2 regions of the Phytopseudomonas argentinensis genome follow, and region 1 is predicted to be linked to the other one. Evidence: riboswitches for the same ligand, from Rfam matches in the RefSeq annotation. Region 1 holds a riboswitch; the other holds the start of a gene.
What was found. Region 1 has a riboswitch for cobalamin ahead of SA190iCDA_RS02810 (CbtB domain-containing protein). Riboswitches for the same ligand answer to the same signal wherever they lie in the genome.

Region 1 (9,089 bases):
ATCGTCTGCAGCGCCTGCCCTGAACAGGTGGCGGTGGCCTTCGTTGTAGAGCGCCGAGTCGGCGAAATCCTCCGCGCCCAGTACCGGGCCGACGAGAATCAGCGCGGTACGTTTGAAGCCCTTGGCGCTGACCTTCGCCTCGATATCCGCCAGGGTGCCGATCGCCCAGTCCTGATCCGGCCAACTGGCGCGATGCACCACCGCGATGGGGCAACTGGCGCCATAGTGCGGCAGCAGCTCGGCGACGATCTTCGCCAGGTGTGGTACGCCCAGGTGGATGGCCATGGTCGCGCCGTGGCGGGCGAGGTCTTGCAGCTGCTCGCCGGCCGGCATCGGCGACTTGCTGGCGTAGCGGGTGAGGATCACCGTCTGTGACACCCCGGGCAGCGTCAGTTCGCTTTCCAGCAGCGCAGCGCAGGCGGCCGTGGCCGTCACGCCGGGAATGATCTCGAAGGGTATGCCCAGCGCGCGCAGGTGACGAATCTGCTCGCCGATGGCGCCATACAGCGACGGGTCGCCGGAATGCACCCGCGCCACGTCCTCGCCACGGGCGTGGGCGGCGCGCAGCAGGGCGATGATTTCATCCAGGTGCAGCTCGGCGGTATTGACCACCTGATGGGCCTGATGGCCGTCGAGCACCGCGTCGGGCACCAGCGAGCCGGCGTAGAGGATCACCGGGCAGCTGCGGATCAGGCGCTGACCCTTGACGGTGATCAGCTCGGGGTCGCCGGGGCCGGCGCCAATGAAGTAGACGGTCATGCGGTTCCTGAATATGGGGTGGCGGTGTCTTGTATCGACCGATGAAAATCCCGGCAGATCGATAGGGCTTGATCCCTACCCATCGACTCGGGCTACGGCCAGGGTGGCGGCGGCGCTCTTGCGCTTGGTTATCCACAGGCGAGCGGGTCGGCCGCTCAGCTGTTCGGCCAGGGCCAGGGCGCTGGCTTCGGCGATGCCTGGCATGCCGGTCACCCGCAACGCCTTGGCCGAGGTCTCGGTCAGGCGCCCATGGTAACCCGCCAGCACCTCGGCGGGCAGGAAGTGGATCGGCAGGTTCAGGTGCGCGGCCAACAGCTGGAGGCCAGGTTCAGCCGCCTTGTGGGCGCTGCTGGCCAGGGCCGTCAGCTCAGCCGTGCTCGAGCCCTGCTCGGCCAGGGTGCTGTCGAGCAAGGCCAGCAGCTCATCGCGCGAGCACTCGCGCCGGCAACCCAGGCCGGCGACGAGGATGGGCCGCTCATTCACTGCGGCTGGCGCCCACGGCCATGGAACCAGGCGGCAGTCAGGCCCAGGGCGGCCCAGAAAACCGCGTTGGTCAGCAGCGAGGCGAGGATGAACTGATGCTCCAGCGCTTCGGGCGCCAGGCTTTCATGTGCTTCGGGCTGCGGCGCGCCAATCAGGTGGGGCAGGGCGAGAATCATCACGCCCGGAATGCGCAGCAGCCAGTTGCTGCCGAATGCCAGCAACGCCAGGCCGGCGGCGGTCGAGGCCGCGGTGCCGATCCACCAGTACTGGCGCAGCAGCAGGTCCGCCGCGGCAGTGCCTGGCAGTTCCGGCGGCAGGCCGCTGGAGGGTGCCAGTACGAAGGTGGCGAAACCCGCCAGGCCCCAGAGCAGGCCCTGCCAGGTTTTCTCGGGGGCACGCAGGGTGAACAGACCGGCGAGCATCAGCGCAAAGCCGACAGCCACCACCAGGTTGCTCAGGCCTGTGGATAACAGGCGCTGCCAGCCGTCCTCAGGGGCCCAGGCTTCACCGTCATGGCCGTGGCCATCGGCGCCGTCATGGTCGTGAGCGACGGTGCCAGTGTCATGGCCATGTTCCCTTGTGGCTGCAGGCTCCGCGACTTCGAAGGTCTCCGCGTGCTGAATCAACGGGGTTACCCACAGGCTCTGCAGCAGGGTCAGCACGATGGCGGCGAGCAGGCCGGCGAACCCGGCGGTCCGGGCGATACGCTTGATCATTCTGGTGCCCTCAGTGGCAGGGGAACGCGGCGCTATGCCGGGTATCGTGGGCGGCGTTGTGCAGGGCTTCGACCTGGGAGAAGCCGGCGAAGAAGATCAGCACGGCGCCCAGCACGCAGCTGCCAACGGCGAGCAGGATACGTTGCGACAGGGGGAGCGCAGAGGCGCTGGAATCGGAAAGGACACTGCTGGACATGATCGTAGACCTCAGGGGTAAACGGCACAGCAGGACACGGCGAGACAGCCCGCACGAGCAGGCAGCGATCGGCGCGTGCCCGCCCACCGCGGGTTGCCAAACAGAGGATTCAGGCCGGTCTCCGGGCTCACGACGATCACCTTGCGGCGATAGGGATCGGCCTTCCCATGCGCGTGCACAGTGGCCAAAACGATCCTGGCATTCGCTTACCGTTGCGGGGGCAGCGCCGGACTCTAACCGGCTTCCCGTTTCACCTCACGCGCGGCGGCGTGAGACACCTGAAACAACCGGGCAAGAACACCACGAAGCGGCCAGAGCGTCAATATGCTGCAGGTCGCGCCGCGATTGACCGTTACCCAGGCTCTGCGTAGCCTTGCGGTCTTCGAGGTTCTCCATGGGTCGCCATGGAGAGGAAACCTGTTCAGAAGGCTTCTAACAGGTTCAAGAGGGAACACGGATCGCCGTGGCTGCCCCCGCAACTGTAAGCAGCGAGTGCGTCGCCAATCGCCACTGGGAGACCGGGAAGGCCGGCCGCGTGCCATGACCTGCCAGCCAGGAGACCTGCCTCGATAACGCTTTCGACAACCGGGCGGGGTGATCCGGTGATGCCTTGGCGCGAGCCCTGCTCGTGCCTGCCATCCTATTGCCCGCTCGCCGTTTCTGTAGACGCCAGGGGCCACCATGAAAACGCTCGCCAAACTTCCCGTCACCATCGTCACCGGCTTTCTCGGTGCCGGTAAGACCACCCTGCTGCGGCACATGCTGGAAAACGCCGAAGGCCGGCGCATCGCGGTGATCGTCAACGAATTCGGCGAGCTGGGCATCGACGGTGAGATTCTCAAGCAGTGCTCCATCGGCTGCAGCGAGGAAGAAGCCAATGGCCGGGTGTTCGAACTGGCCAACGGCTGCCTGTGCTGCACTGTGCAGGAAGAGTTCTTCCCGGTGATGCGCGAGCTGGTGGAGCGCCGCGGCGATCTCGACCATATCCTTATCGAAACCAGCGGCCTGGCCCTGCCCAAGCCCCTGGTGCAGGCCTTCAACTGGCCGGAAATCCGTAACGCCTGCACCGTCGATGCGGTGATCACCGTGGTCGATAGCCCGGCCGTGGCGGCCGGCACCTTTGCCGCCTTCCCCGATCAGGTCGATGCCCAGCGCAAGCTCGACCCCAACCTCGATCACGAATCGCCGCTGCACGAGCTGTTCGCCGACCAGCTGGCCAGCGCCGACCTGGTGATCCTCAACAAGGCCGACCTGCTCGATGCCGAGGCGCTGGCCGCGGTGCGCGCCGAAGTGGCCGAGGAGCTGCCGTCGGCGGTCAAGGTGGTCGAGGCCCATGGCGGCTCGCTGCCGCTGGAGGTGCTGCTGGGCCTGGACAGCGAGACCGAGCTGCATATCGAAGGCCGCCGTACCCACCATGACGATGAAGACGACGATCACGATCACGACGAATTCGACTCGTTCCACGTGGAACTACCCGAAGCGGACGAGGCGCGCCTGCTCGCTGCCCTGAGGGACGTGGTCGGCAAACACGGCATTCTGCGCGTGAAAGGTTTCGTCGCCGTGCCGAACAAGCCCATGCGTTTGTTGCTGCAGGGCGTCGGTCAGCGCTTCGACAAGCACTTCGACCGCGCCTGGAAGCCCGACGAAGCCCGGGTGACGCGCCTGATCGTGATCGGCCAGGAGCTCGACCACGCCGGCATCGCCACCGAACTCAAGATGGCGTTGGCCTGATGCGAAGCGCGCTCGCGCGTAGGGCGTGCTCGGCTTTGGCTTCCTGCGTCGCTCGACCTCCTGCATCCATGCAGTCGTCGCGAAGCAGTACGCCGCCGATCTTTCGATGGGGCGGCCTTGTGCAGAACTCCGCATGGCCTGGCGGACTGTTTGCTGCGCTCCTGAGTCCGCCCTACGGCGGCTTCGAGTTTGCAGCGAGTAGGGCGTACTCGGCTTTGGCTTCCTGCGTCGCTCGACCTCCTGCATCCGTGCAGTCGTCGCGAAGCCGCATGCCGTCGATCTTTCGATGGGGCGTCGTGGTGAAGAACGCTGCAGGGCTTGGCGGACTGTTCGCTGCGCTCCTGAGTCCCCCCTACAGCAGCTTGCAGCCTGCGGCTTGCAGCTTGCGGCTCGCCTAAATGCACCTGCTACGGACCCAGCCCGGCCAGGCGCTGCCGGCCGACAGCATCGCCGACCTCGGCCAGACCCCCGCCGAGCTGGTGGTGCTGTGCACCGGTGATTCGCACCTGTCGCTGCTGACCGAAGTCGCCCGCCATCTACCCGAGGATTACCCCAGCCTGCGCCTGGCCAGCCCGGCGCAGCTGGGCAACAACGCCTCGGTGGACTTCTACGTCGAGCAGGTGCTCCGGCACGCCAAGGTCATCATGATTTCCGTGCATGGCGGCGTCAGCTACTGGCGCTACGGCATCGAGCGGCTGGTGGAACTGGCCGGGCAGGGCAAGACGCTGATTCTGGTGCCGGGCTGCGATAATCCCGACCCCGCGCTCATGGCGCTGGGCAACGTGACCGCCGAGGATGCCGAGCGGCTCTGGCAGTACCTGCGCCAGGGCGGGGTGGATAACGCCCGGCAGTTCTTCAACTGCATCGCCGACCGCTATATGGGCCGTGATTACGGCTGGCAGCCGCCGCAGGCTCTGCCGCGGGTCGGCCTCTACCACCCACGCCTGGGCAATGCCTCGCTGCAGGCCTGGCGCGGCGACTGGCAGGCCGACGCACCAGTCGCCGCGCTGCTGTTCTATCGCACCCAGGTGCAGGCGGCCAATACCGCCTTCGTCGACACCTTCTGCCAGCGCCTGCAGGCCCAGGGCCTCAACCCGCTGCCCATCGCTGTGGCCAGCCTCAAGGAGGCGGCCTGCATGGCGCAGGTCGAGGACTGGCTCGACGAAGCGGGCGCCAGCGTGATCATCAACACCACCGGTTTCGCCCAGTCCAACCCCGAGTCGCCCCAGGGGCGGCCGTTCCGCCGTGACGTGCCGGTGCTGCAGGCGCTGTGTGCGCTGGACAGCGAAGAGCAATGGCAAGGCAACGCCCAGGGCCTTGGTCCCCGGGACCTGGCCATGCATATCGCGCTGCCGGAATTGGACGGCCGGCTGATCACTCGGCCCATCAGCTTCAAGGGCCTGGCCTGGCGCAGCGAGCGCAGCCAGAGCGATGTGGTCTGCTACCGCGCGCACCTGCCGGGCATGGATTTCGTCGCCGAACTGGCGCGCCGCCAGGTCGATCTGCAACGCTTGCCGGCTGTGGATAAGCGCATCGCCCTGGTGCTCGCCAACTACCCGACCCGCGACGGCCGTATCGGCAATGGCGTCGGCCTGGACACGCCGGCGGCGGCGCTGAATATCCTGCAGGCCCTGCAAGCCCAGGGCTATCCGGTCGAAGGCCTGCCGGTCAGCGGCACCGCACTGATCCACCAACTGCTCGGTGGCGTGACCAACGACCTCGACAGCCTCGACCTGCGGCCCTGCGCGCAAAGCCTGGCGCTGGGCGACTACCAGCGCTTCTTCGCCGGCCTGCCCGAAGTCAATCGTCAGGCAGTGCTGGAGCGTTGGGGCTCACCGGAGAGCGACCCGATGTTTCGCGCAGGCCGGCTGATGATCGCCGGCCTGCGTTTCGGCCTGACCTTCGTCGGCATCCAGCCGGCCCGCGGTTATCAGGTGGACGCGGCGGCGGTCTACCACGACCCGGATCTGGTGCCGCCCCACGGCTACCTGGCCTTCTATTTCTGGATGCGCCACGTCTACGGGGCCAACGCGGTGATCCACGTCGGCAAGCACGGCAACCTGGAGTGGCTGCCGGGCAAGAGCGTCGGGCTTTCCGAAAGCTGCTGGCCAACGGCGATTCTCGGCGCGCTGCCGAATATCTATCCGTTTATCGTCAACGACCCCGGCGAAGGCGCCCAGGCCAAGCGCCGTACCCAGGCGGTGATCATCGACCACCTGATGCCGCCGCTGACCCGCGCCGAGAGCTATGGCCCGCTGCGCGATCTGGAGCGCCTGGCAGACGAATACTACGACGCCAGCCAGCTCGACCTGCGCCGCGCCGCCGAGCTGCGCGGCGAGATCCTGCACAAGGTGCGCGAGGCCAGCCTGGATCGCGAGCTGGGCCTGCAGGGTGACGATCCCGCCAGCTGGTTGCCGCAGCTCGACGCCTACCTGTGCGACCTCAAGGAATCGCAGATTCGCGACGGCCTGCATGTGTTCGGCGAGTCGCCGGCCGGCACGCTGCGCCGCGACACCTTGCTGGCGCTGCTGCGCATTCCACGAGGTGACGGGCAGGGGGGCAATGCCAGCCTGTTGCGTGCGCTGGCCCAGGATCTGGCACTCGACTTCGATCCCCTCGATTGCGATATGGCTGCGCCGTGGATGGGGCCGCGCCCGGAGATTTTGGCTGATCTGAGCGATGAGCCCTGGCGCAGTTTTGGGGACACTCGCGAGCGCCTTGAGCTGCTGGGCTTGCAGCTGGTCGAAGGTGGCGAATCAGTCGGCCCGCTCAGCGCCGCCGTGCTGCATAGCCTGCGCGGTCATATCGCCCCGCTGCTGGACGCCTGCGGCGACGCCGAAATGCACGGGCTGATCGATGCCCTCGATGGCCGCTTCGTGCCCTCCGGCCCCAGCGGCGCGCCGAGTCGTGGGCGCCTCGATGTACTGCCCACCGGGCGCAATTTCTATTCGGTGGATGTACGCAACCTGCCCACGCCCACCGCCTGGCGCCTTGGCGTGCAGGCCGCCGACCGCCTGCTGGAACGCCACCTGCAGGACGAAGGCGACCACCTGCGCCAGCTCGGCCTGTCGGTGTGGGGCACCGCGACCATGCGCACCGGCGGCGACGATATCGCCCAGGCCATGGCCCTGCTGGGCGTACGCCCGGTGTGGCAGGCCGGCAGCGGGCGGGTCGAGCGCTTCGAAGTGCTGCCCCTGGAGCAACTCGGCCGCCCGCGGGTCGACGTCACCCTGCGGGTGTCCGGCTTCTTCCGTGATGCCTTCGCCAACCTGATCCGCCTGTTCGACGACGCCGTGCAGGCGGTCGCCGATCTGGACGAGGCGCCGGACATGAACCCGCTGTCCGCGCGGGTCTGGCAGGAAGCCCTGGCCCTGCAGGACGGCGGGCTGGGCGAACTCGAGGCGCGGCGCCAGGCCGGCTGGCGGATCTTCGGCGCCAAGCCGGGTGCCTATGGCGCGGGCGTGCAGAACGCCGTCGAGGAGCGCCTGTGGGAAAACCGCGCGGACCTGGCCGAGGTGTACCTGAACTGGGGCGGCTACGCCTACGGCAAGGGCGCCGAGGGCACGCCGGCCCGCGAGCAGTTCGCCGAGCGCCTGGAGCGCATGCAGGCGGTGCTGCACAACCAGGACAATCGCGAACACGACATCCTCGATTCCAACGACTACTACCAGTTCCAGGGTGGCATGCTGGCGGCGGTGGAAACCCTGCGCGGTGGCAAGGTGGCCAGCTACTTCGGTGACAACAGCCAGCCCGACACTCCGCGCATTCGTACCCTCAAGCAGGAGTTGGGGCGGGTGGTGCGCGCCCGTGCGGCCAACCCGAAGTGGATCGAGGGCATGAAGCGCCACGGCTACAAGGGTGCCTTCGAACTGGCCGCGACCATCGACTACCTGTTCGCCTTCGACGCCACCAGCGAGCTGGTCGAAGACCATCAGTACGCCCTGCTCACCGACGCCTACCTGATGGACAAGGGCACCCGCGACTTTATCCAGCAGCACAACCCCGGCGCCCTGCAGGACATCATCGAACGCCTGCTCGAAGCCCAGCAGCGCGGCCTGTGGCAGGAGCCGGGCGACTACCGTGAAGCCCTGGAAAACCTGCTGCTCGATAGCGAAGAAAGCTGAGGTCTGTTGACGCGTTGGCCGCAAGGTTGCGGAAGCTTTAGCCCCGAGCGCGTTGTACTTCATAAAGCTCGGGGCTAAAACCCCTCCTACAAAAGCAGCAGCGCCCGATATCCGCTTTTACCTTGAAGCTGCCTTCAGCGTTTTTTCCGGTTTTACAAATCGCCGGTTGCCCTGACCTGACCTTGGATTTAGCCTAACCACTCATTTCCCTCTGGAGTTTCGTCCAATGCGCCAGTAATGCCGTCGTGTCCGCACGACCTGTGATCGTCCGCCGTGGCCTTGTGCCCCGCGTTTTCACGGCATTGCCTGGAGTCATTCATGACGAACTCGTCTTTTATCGCGCTCGAGCGCCTGTCCTTTCATTTTGCCAATGGCCAGCCGCTGTTCGATGGGCTGAGCGAAACCTTCGATGCCCGGCATACCGGCCTGGTGGGGCGCAACGGCGCCGGCAAGAGCGTGCTCGGCCGTTTGCTCGCCGGGCGTTTGCGGCCTACGGCAGGGCGGATCACGGGGCAGGCCCAGGTCGCCTATCTGCCTCAGGATATCGAGGTGCGCGATGGGACGCGGGTGGTCGACCTGATGGGTTTTGCTGCGCCTTTCGATGCGCTGGGTCGGGTCTCTGCAGGCTGCATGGACGAGGACGATGTCGAGACGCTCGAAGGCCGGTGGGATATCGCCGAGCGTCTGCACGCGGCGTTGCACGACGAGGGTCTTGGTCACCTCTCCCTGCAAACCCCGGCCGCCATGCTCAGCGGCGGCGAGCGCACGCGGGTGGCGCTGCTTGGCATGTTTCTCAGCGGTGCCGACCTGCTGATTCTCGATGAGCCCAGCAATCACCTGGATAGAGCCAGCCGCCAGCGTTTGTATCAGCGCTTGCAGCAATGGCCGGGTGGCCTGGTGGTGATCAGCCATGATCGCCAACTGCTCGATGGCATGCAGCGTATCGTCGAACTGTCACCGGGCGGGCTGCGCGCCTATTGGGGCAATTACAGCGATTTTCGAGACTGCCTGGTGCGTGAGCGACAGGCCGCCCAGCATGCGCTGGAGCACGCCCGTACCGAGCGCAAACGGGGTGAGCGG
Region 2 (9,089 bases), 2.1 Mb from region 1:
ACGATCGCTACCTGTCGATCATGAGCCTGCGCATCTTCAGGGCCGGCCTCAAGCACAGCCTGGTCGACGCCAAGTGGCCGGCCTTCGAGGAAGTGTTCTTCGGCTTCGACCCGGAAAAGGTCGTGCTGATGGGGGGCGAGCGCCTGGAACGACTGATGCAGGATGCCCGGCTGATTCGCCACCTGGGCAAGCTCAAGAGCGTGCCGCGCAATGCGCAGTTCATCCTCGATGTCGAGCACGGTGCGCTCACCGGCCCGGCGGCTGCGGGGAAGGCCGCTGCGCCCAAACCCGGCTTCGCCTTTGGTGCGCTGATCGCCGAGTGGCCGGTGACCGATATCGTCGGCCTCTGGCACTGGCTGGCCAAGCAGGGCACCCAGCTCGGCGGGCTTTCCGCGCCGCGCTTTCTGCGCATGGTCGGCAAGGACACCTTTATTCCCAGCGACGACATGGTCGCCGCCCTCAAGGCGCAGAAGATCGTCGACAAGGTACCCAGCAGCCAGCGCGACCGCGCAGCGGTTCAGGCAGCATTCAATCAGTGGCATTGGGAAAGTGGTCGGCCCCTGTGCCAGCTTTCGGTGATGCTGGCCCATACGGTCAACCATTGATGCGGCCGCAACTGCAGCGCCTGGCGTCGGCGTTCATCGACGCGCAGCGCATCCTGATCATCACCGGGGCGGGAATTTCCGCCGACTCCGGCTTGCCCACCTACCGCGGCATCGGCGGCCTGTACAACGACCATACCGATGATGGCGTGCCGATCGAGGTGGCCATGTCCGGCGAGATGCTGCGCCGTGATCCGGCGCTGTGCTGGAAATACCTGGCGCAGCTTGGCAGCGCCTGCCTGGGCGCCGGGCCGAACGCCGGCCACCAGGCGATAGCCGAACTGCAGGCCATCAAGCCCGAATGCTGGGTGCTGACCCAGAATATCGATGGGTACCACCGCCTGGCCGGCAGCCCCATGGACCGGCTGATAGAGATTCACGGAGAATTGGCGCCGCTTTATTGCCAGCGATGCGGACAAACCGACGAGCGGTTGGCCGAGCATCTGCAGCGGCCGCTACCACCGCTGTGCGCGGCTTGCGATGGCGTGCTGCGCCCACCGGTGACGTTGTTCGGGGAGCTGTTGCCGTCCGTAGCCCTGGAGCGTCTACGACGGCAGTTGGCGAAGGGTTTCGACCTGGTGATCAGTGCCGGCACCAGCGCCAGCTTTCCTTATATAGCCGAGCCGCTGCTGCAGGCGCGCCGGTCGGGAGGCGTGACGGTGGAGGTCAATTTGTCGCACACCCGGGTCAGTGACCGGGTTGACTTGCGGCTGGAAGAACGGGCCTTAGATGTTTTCCCGGAACTACTGAGTCACATCGCTGCTCATAATATTTGCAAATGAGCCCGTTCGCGGGCATAGTCGCGGCTGTTCATTTTTCATGCCACGGTCGTGCCCATGCGCAAACGCTTCGCACCCCTCGTGCCTCTCGCACTCACATTGGTTCTCGCCGCCTGCGCTAACCACACCTCGCAACCCCAGATCGATACGCCTCAGGCCCAGGCTTCATTGCCTGCCAGGCCGGTGGTCGCTGCGCCTGTCGTGGAGCTCAAGGATGCCGGCGAAAACGACGCTGTCGTCGATTTCGCCAATCATGCCCCTTACGCCTTGCCGCAACTGGCGGACAGCGTGCTGGAAAAGGGTATTTCCCTGATCGGCACGCGCTACCGCTTCGGTGGTACCTCGGTGAAAACCGGTTTCGATTGCAGCGGCTTCATCGGCTACCTGTTCCGCGAGGAGCTGGGGATGGAACTGCCGCGCTCGACTCGCGACATGATCAACATCGATGCCCCGCTGGTCGATCGCAAGGCCCTGAAACCCGGCGATCTGGTGTTCTTCAGCACGGCCGGTCGCGGCCGCGTCAGCCACGCCGGCATCTACCTGGGTGACGATCAATTCATCCATTCCTCCAGCCGTCGCAGCGGCGGCGTGCGTATCGACAGCCTGGACGATGGCTATTGGAAGCGCACCTTCATTGAAGCCAAGCGCGTTCTGGCATTGGCGCCGACCGAGCATTTGGCCTCTCAACACTGATGGGGAGTTGCCCGGTCAGCATGCTCGGGTAACAATTCGAATGTTTTCAAGCGACTGCAGTGTAAAGCTAAAGCTTGCACTGCAGTTGTGAACACGGCAGAGTAGGGCGCATTCAGGCTCCAGGATCGTCCGTCCATGACTGCCACCGTCCGTATCGCCTTCCTTCTGCTCGCCGCACTGCTCGGTGCCTGCTCCAGCCGAGTGCCCGCACCTGCCCCGCAACCCGTCGTGGTCATGCCTGCACCCGGTGGTTATCAGGGGGGCGCGGACGATGTGCTGTTCCGCGCACTGGGTCTGGTGGGTACCCCCTATCGTTACGGCGGCAATACGCCGGACAGCGGTTTCGACTGCAGTGGGCTGATCGGCTACGTGTACCGTGACGCCGCCGGCATCAGGCTGCCGCGCTCGACGCGCGAGCTGATCAGCATGCGCGCGCCGACCATTGGCCGGGATTCCCTGCGCAGTGGCGATCTGGTGTTCTTCGCCACCAACGGTGGACGGCAGGTCAGCCATGCCGGCATCTACGTCGGCGAAGGGCGCTTCGTGCATGCGCCATCCTCAGGTGGCACGGTGCGCCTGGACAGCCTTGGCAACAGCTACTGGCAGCGCACCTATATCGAAGCCAAGCGCGTCTTTCCGGTGGAACTGGCCAGCCATCCCTGAGCATGCCGTCGCGCGAGGCCGTGCGACATCACCGACTCTGCGATTGACGCTTACGCCGTCAGTCCTTACCCTTTGCGACCTGCTTCAGGTGCCCCTGGTCGCGGCCAGGGGTGAAACTGGGAAGTCGGTGCGCTGCCGCCAAGCGAGCAATGCCGACGCTGCCCCCGCAACGGTAAACGAGTCCAACCACGCTTCTGGCCACTGTATCGCTGATACGGGAAGGCGCGTTGGTCGCTGTGTCCCAGGGGACTCGCGCTCGCAAGCCCGGAGACCGGCCTGTCGCTTTTTCCTTAGGTTGCGCGGTGGGCGCGGCCGGTGCGCGGCCCCAGGGCCAGCCCCTGCCTGCTCCTGCGTGATCGTTTTTATCGTCAGGCATCAATGCATGCCTGAGCGTTTCAGCTGCGCAGGCGTGCTGGCACCGAGGAGATCCCATGAGCGAGTCGACCCCACCCCCCAGTCGCGAATCGGCCGAACGCGATGCGCGCCACAACGCCCGTATGGCGCGCAAGAAGGCGCTGATGGACGACAGGATCGCCCAGGCCCAGGACGAATACGGTTTGCTGCTGGTGCACAGCGGCAACGGCAAGGGCAAGAGCAGCTCGGCCTTCGGCATGGTTGCCCGAGCGCTGGGCCATGGCCTCAAGGTGGGCGTGGTGCAGTTCATCAAGGGCGGCATGGCCACCGGCGAGGAGCAGTTTTTCCGCCGTTTCCCCGATGAAGTCAGCTACCACGTGATGGGCGAGGGTTACACCTGGGATACCCAGGATCGCCAGCGCGACATCGAGAAGGCCCGCCAGGCCTGGGATGTCGCCAGGCAATTGCTGGGCGATCCGCGGATCGCCCTGGTGGTGCTCGATGAGCTGAATATCGCCCTCAAGCACGGTTATCTGGACCTGGATCTGGTGCTGCGCGATATCGAGTCGCGCCCGGAACTGCAGCACGTGGTGGTGACCGGCCGCGGCGCGCCGCCGGCGTTGCTCGAGGCCGCCGACACGGTGACCGAGATGACCCTGGTCAAGCATGCCTTCAAGGCCGGGGTGAAGGCGCAGAAGGGCGTGGAATTTTGAATACGCAGCAAGCGCTGTCCGTCGAGCCGGGGACGCCACGGCGCTGCCCGACCCTGGTGATTGCCGCGCCGGCTTCGGGGCAGGGCAAGACCACCGTCACCGCCGCCCTGGCGCGCCTGCATACCCGGCAGGGCAAGCGGGTGCGGGTATTCAAGTGCGGGCCGGATTTTCTCGACCCGATGATCCTCTCCCGTGCCAGCGGCAACCCGGTCTATCAGCTCGACCTGTGGATGGTCGGCGAGGCCGAGAGCCGGCGGCTGCTCTGGGAAGCGGCGGGCGAGGCCGATCTGATTCTCATCGAAGGCGTGATGGGGTTGTTCGACGGCTCGCCGTCGGCAGCTGACCTGGCGCGTCGTTTCGGCGTGCCGGTGCTTGGGGTGATCGACGGTTCGGCCATGGCCCAGACCTTCGGCGCCCTGGCCGTTGGCCTGGCCAGCTACCAGCCGGACCTGCCGTTCTCCGGCGTGCTCGGCAACCGGGTCAATCCAGGTCGCCATAACGACCTGATCCGTGACAGCCTGCCGGCCTCGATCCGCTGGTACGGCTCGTTGCCGCGCAGTGCCGCCATCGAGCTGCCAAGCCGGCACCTTGGTCTGGTACAGGCCGCCGAGCTGGCCGACCTGGATGTGCGCCTGGATGCCGCGGCCGATGCCCTCGAGCAGACCGCCACCCTGACCATGCCGCCGCCCGTGACCTTCGCGGCGCCCGCGCTGGCGCCACTGGAACCGCTGCTGGAAGGCGTGCGTATCGGCGTGGCGCACGATGCGTCCTTCGCCTTTATCTACCAGGCCAATCTCGATCTGCTTGAGCGCATGGGGGCGACCCTGGTGTCTTTCAGCCCGCTGGGCGACGAAGCGCTACCCGAGGTGGACAGCCTCTATCTGCCCGGCGGCTACCCGGAACTACATCTGCAGGCACTGAGTGGCAATCGACCGATGATCGACGCCATCAGGGCGCACCAGCAGGCCGGCAAGCCGCTGCTCGCCGAGTGCGGCGGCATGCTGTACCTGCTCGAATCGCTGAGCGATGTCGCCGGCGAGCGCGCCGAACTGGCCGGCCTGGTGCCTGGCCACGGGCAGATGCAGAAGCGCCTGGTCGCCCTGGCGTTGCAGCGCGTGGCACTGCCCGAGGGCGAACTGCGCGGGCACAGCTACCACCATTCGCGCCTGGAGTCCGGGTTGCAGCCACTGGTCCTTGGCGACTGTCCGAATGACAAGCCGGTCAGCGAGGCGGTATTTCGGATCGGGCGCCTGACCGCCTCTTATATCCACTTCTATCTGCCGTCGAACCCGACGGCCGCCGCGGCGTTGCTGCGGCCATGAGCGAGCACGCCTTCAGCGCCGAAGAGCGCGCCGCCATCTACCGCGCCATCGCCGAGCGCCGCGACATGCGCCATTTCAGCGGCGGCGAGGTGGCGCCCGAGCTACTCGCCCGCTTGCTCGAAGCCGCGCACCAGGCGCCCAGCGTCGGGCTGATGCAGCCGTGGCGCTTTATCCGCGTCACCCGGGCGGCGCTGCGTGAAGGCATTTACCAACTGGTCGAGCGCGAACGTCAGCTGACCGCCGAGGCCCTGGGCGAGCGTTCGGACGAATTCATGCGCCTGAAGGTCGAGGGTGTTCGCGATTGCGCCGAAGTGCTGGTGGCCGCGCTGATGGAGGGCCGAGAGGCCCATGTGTTCGGCCGGCGCACCTTGCCGGAAATGGACATGGCGTCGCTGTCCTGCGCGATCCAGAACCTGTGGTTGGCAGCCCGTGCCGAAGGGTTGGGCATGGGCTGGGTGTCGCTGTTCGACCCCGTCGCGCTGGCCGAATTGCTGGGCATGCCGCCGGGTAGCAAGCCGGTCGCGGTGCTCTGCCTGGGGCCGGTGCAGGCCTTCTACCCAGCGCCGATGCTGGCTCAGGAAGGCTGGGCACAGGTGCGGCCGCTGCATGAATTGCTGTTTCAGAACCGCTGGGATCACCATGATTAACGAGAACCGTCCATGAGCCTGATCCTCAGCGCCGTCGCGGGCGTGGCCCTGGATGCCGCCCTCGGCGAGCCGAAGCGCTGGCACCCGCTGGTGGGCTTCGGCAAATTGGCCGACCGCCTGGAGCAGCGCTTCAACCCGTCCGGTGGCGGCTGGCGCAGCCACGGAGTGAGCGCCTGGTGCCTGGCGGTGCTGCCGTTGACGCTGCTCACCCTGATGTTGGTGCAGCTGCCATGGGTCGGTTGGCTGGTGCAGATCCTCGCCCTGTACGCCGCCCTGGGGCTGCGCAGCCTCGATCAGCACGCCCAGCCGGTGGCCCAGGCGCTGCGCCTGGGTGACCTGCCGCTGGCCCGGCAGCGGGTTGGCTACATGGTCAGCCGCCGTACCGAGGACCTGGATGCTAACGGCGTGGCCCGTGCCGGCACCGAGTCGGTGCTGGAAAACGGCAGCGACGCGGTGTTCGCCGCGCTGTTCTGGTTTCTCGTCGCCGGGGCGCCGGGCGTGGTGCTGTACCGTCTGAGCAACACCCTGGACGCCATGTGGGGCTATCGCAACGCGCGTTTCGAGCGCTTCGGCTGGGCGGCTGCGAAGATCGATGACCTGCTCAATTACGTGCCGGCCCGGCTGGTGGCGCTGACCTATGCGCTGCTGGGGCGTACCAGCCTGGCGATGCGCTGCTGGCAGCGCCAGGCGCCGCAGTGGGACAGCCCCAACGCCGGGCCGGTGATGGCTGCGGGGGCCGGGGCGCTGGGCGTCAGCCTCGGTGGCGCGGCGGTTTATCATGGCGAGCTGCACCCGCGCCCCGGGCTGGGTGAAGGGCCGCCGCCACGGGCGCGGGATATCGAGCGGGCAATGAACCTGGTGTGGGGCGGTGTATTGCTCTGGTTGCTGCTGATGCTGACCGGGGAGGTGTGCCTTGCTTGAGCACGGCGGGCGATTGCGCAAGGCGGCGCTGCACTATGGCATCCCGTTGAGCGACTGGCTGGACGTGTCGACCGGCGTGGCGCCTTACAGCCTGGCGCTGCCGGAAATTCCCGCGCAGGCCTGGAATCGCCTACCGGAGCAGGACGATGGCCTGGAAGCCGCCGCCTGCGCCTATTACGGCGCCGCCGGGCTGCTGCCGGTGGCCGGCTCCCAGGCGGCGATCCAGTGCCTGCCGCGGCTGCGTCGCGAGGCACGGGTTGGCATCGTGTCGCCGGCCTATGCCGAGCATGGGGCGGCCTGGCAGCGCGAAGGGCACCGGGTGCTGGAGATCAGCGAGGCCGGCGTCAACCGCGCGCTGGAGCGCCTCGATGTACTGCTGCTGGTCAATCCCAACAATCCCACCGGGCGGCGCTTTTCTCCCGAGCAGCTGTATGCCTGGCATGCGCGCCTGGCCGAGCGGGGTGGTTGGCTGATCGTCGATGAAGCCTTTATCGACTGCACCCCGGAGCAGAGCCTGGCCGCCCACGCGCATTCGCCCGGGCTGATCGTGCTGCGCTCGTTTGGCAAGTTTTTCGGCATGGCGGGTGCGCGGCTGGGCTTCGTGCTGGCCGAACGCGCTCTGCTCGGTGAACTGGAGGAGATGCTTGGTCCCTGGACGATCAGCGGCCCGACCCGTTGGCTGGCGACCCAACTGCTCACTGACAAGACCGCCCAGCAGGCGCAACGCCGGCGCCTGGTCAGCGACGGTCAGCGCCTGGCCAGCCTGCTGCGTGAGCATGGCCTGGCGCCCACCGGTGGCTGCGCGCTGTTCCAGTGGGTCGCCAGCGAGCAGGCGGCGCTGCTGCACGAGTTCCTGGCCTGCAACGGCATCCTGGCCCGCCTGTTCGAGCGCCCGGCCAGCATTCGTTTCGGCCTGCCGCCCGATGAGGCCGGCTGGCAGCGCCTGGCAGCGGCGTTGAAAGTCTTCGCCGAGGAGGCGCGATGAGTCCCCACCAGCCTGGCGCCACCCTGATGGTGCAGGGCACCACGTCGGACGCCGGCAAGAGCACCCTGGTGACCGCGCTGTGTCGCTGGCTGCGCCGCCAGGGCGTCAGTGTGGCGCCGTTCAAACCGCAGAACATGGCGCTCAACAGTGCGGTGACCGCCGACGGCGGCGAGATCGGCCGGGCCCAGGCGGTGCAGGCCCAGGCCTGCGGTTTGCCGGCCCATACCGACATGAACCCGGTGTTGCTCAAGCCCAACAGTGACACCGGTGCCCAGGTGATCATCCATGGCCAGGCGGTCGGCAATATGAACGCCGTGGCCTATCATCACTACAAGCAGGTCGCCCGTGACGCGGTGCTGGCCTCCCACGCTCGCCTGCGGGCGAACCACCAGGTAGTGATGGTCGAGGGCGCCGGCTCGCCGGCCGAGATCAACCTGCGTGCCAACGATATCGCCAACATGGGTTTTGCCGAGGCGGTCGACTGCCCGGTGATCCTGGTCGCCGATATCGACAAGGGCGGCGTGTTCGCCCATCTGGTCGGCACCCTGGAGTTGCTGTCGCCCAGCGAGCAGGCACGCCTCAAGGGCTTCGTGATCAACCGGTTTCGCGGTGACATCGCCCTGCTCAAGCCGGGGCTGGACTGGCTCGAAAGGCGCACCGGCAAACCGGTGCTGGGCGTGCTGCCGTACCTGATGGATTTCCATCTGGAGGCCGAGGACGCCATCGACCGCCGTCAGGTGAGCAAGGCCGGTCAGGCGCTCAAGGTGGTGGTGCCGGTGCTGCCGCGGATCAGCAACCACACCGATTTCGATCCGCTGCGCCTGCACCCCCAGGTCGAGCTGAGCTTCGTCGGCCCCGGCCAGGCCATCCCGCCGGCGGACCTGATCATCCTGCCCGGCTCCAAGAGCGTGCGTGCGGACCTGGCTTTTCTGCGCAGCGGCGGCTGGGCGGCGGCCATCGACCGGCACCTGCGTTACGGCGGCAAGCTGCTGGGCATCTGCGGCGGGCTGCAGATGCTCGGCCGTCGGGTCGAGGATCCGCAAGGGCTGGAAGGGCCCGCGGGTGGCAGCGAGGGCTTCGGCCTGTTGCAGATCGACACCGTGCTGGAGCCGCACAAGCAGCTGCGCAACGTCAGGGGCCGGTTGTGCCTGGAAGATGCCGCCATCAGTGGTTATGAAATCCATGCCGGGGTGACCTCGGGCGTCGGCCTGCGGCGCGCCGCCGTGCAGCTCGACGATGGCCGCAGCGACGGCGCGCTGAGCGAAGACGGCCAGGTGCTCGGCACTTACCTGCACGGGCTGTTCGAGTCCTCGGCGGCGTGCAGTGCGCTGCTGCGCTGGGCCGGGCTGCGTGACGTGCAGGCGGTGGACTATCATGCGCTGCGCGAGCGGGATATCGAGCGCCTGGCCG

Region 2: it holds a riboswitch for cobalamin, as region 1 does, so the genes downstream of both, cobO (cob(I)yrinic acid a,c-diamide adenosyltransferase) here and SA190iCDA_RS02810 (CbtB domain-containing protein) in region 1, are expected to answer to the same signal.

What each region holds. Positions count from the first base shown of each region.
Region 1 covers NZ_CP056087.1:600,841-609,929, forward strand. Annotated here, with positions in the region: gene SA190iCDA_RS02790 (hypothetical protein) at 1-23, shown strand, start outside; gene cobM (precorrin-4 C(11)-methyltransferase) at 1-759, opposite strand, end outside; gene SA190iCDA_RS02800 (cobalamin biosynthesis protein) at 835-1,242, opposite strand; gene SA190iCDA_RS02805 (CbtA family protein) at 1,239-1,958, opposite strand; gene SA190iCDA_RS02810 (CbtB domain-containing protein) at 1,969-2,154, opposite strand; cobalamin riboswitch at 2,249-2,451, opposite strand; cobalamin riboswitch at 2,548-2,738, shown strand; gene cobW (cobalamin biosynthesis protein CobW) at 2,836-3,885, shown strand; gene cobN (cobaltochelatase subunit CobN) at 4,284-8,009, shown strand; gene SA190iCDA_RS02825 (ATP-binding cassette domain-containing protein) at 8,328-9,089, shown strand, end outside.
Region 2 covers NZ_CP056087.1:3,616,631-3,625,719, reverse strand. Annotated here, with positions in the region: gene SA190iCDA_RS16235 (DNA-3-methyladenine glycosylase I) at 1-605, shown strand, start outside; gene SA190iCDA_RS16230 (NAD-dependent deacylase) at 605-1,384, shown strand; gene SA190iCDA_RS16225 (C40 family peptidase) at 1,439-2,074, shown strand; gene SA190iCDA_RS16220 (C40 family peptidase) at 2,210-2,737, shown strand; cobalamin riboswitch at 2,807-3,032, shown strand; gene cobO (cob(I)yrinic acid a,c-diamide adenosyltransferase) at 3,169-3,804, shown strand; gene SA190iCDA_RS16210 (cobyrinate a,c-diamide synthase) at 3,819-5,126, shown strand; gene bluB (5,6-dimethylbenzimidazole synthase) at 5,123-5,773, shown strand; gene cbiB (adenosylcobinamide-phosphate synthase CbiB) at 5,786-6,694, shown strand; gene cobD (threonine-phosphate decarboxylase CobD) at 6,687-7,679, shown strand; gene SA190iCDA_RS16190 (cobyric acid synthase) at 7,676-9,089, shown strand, end outside.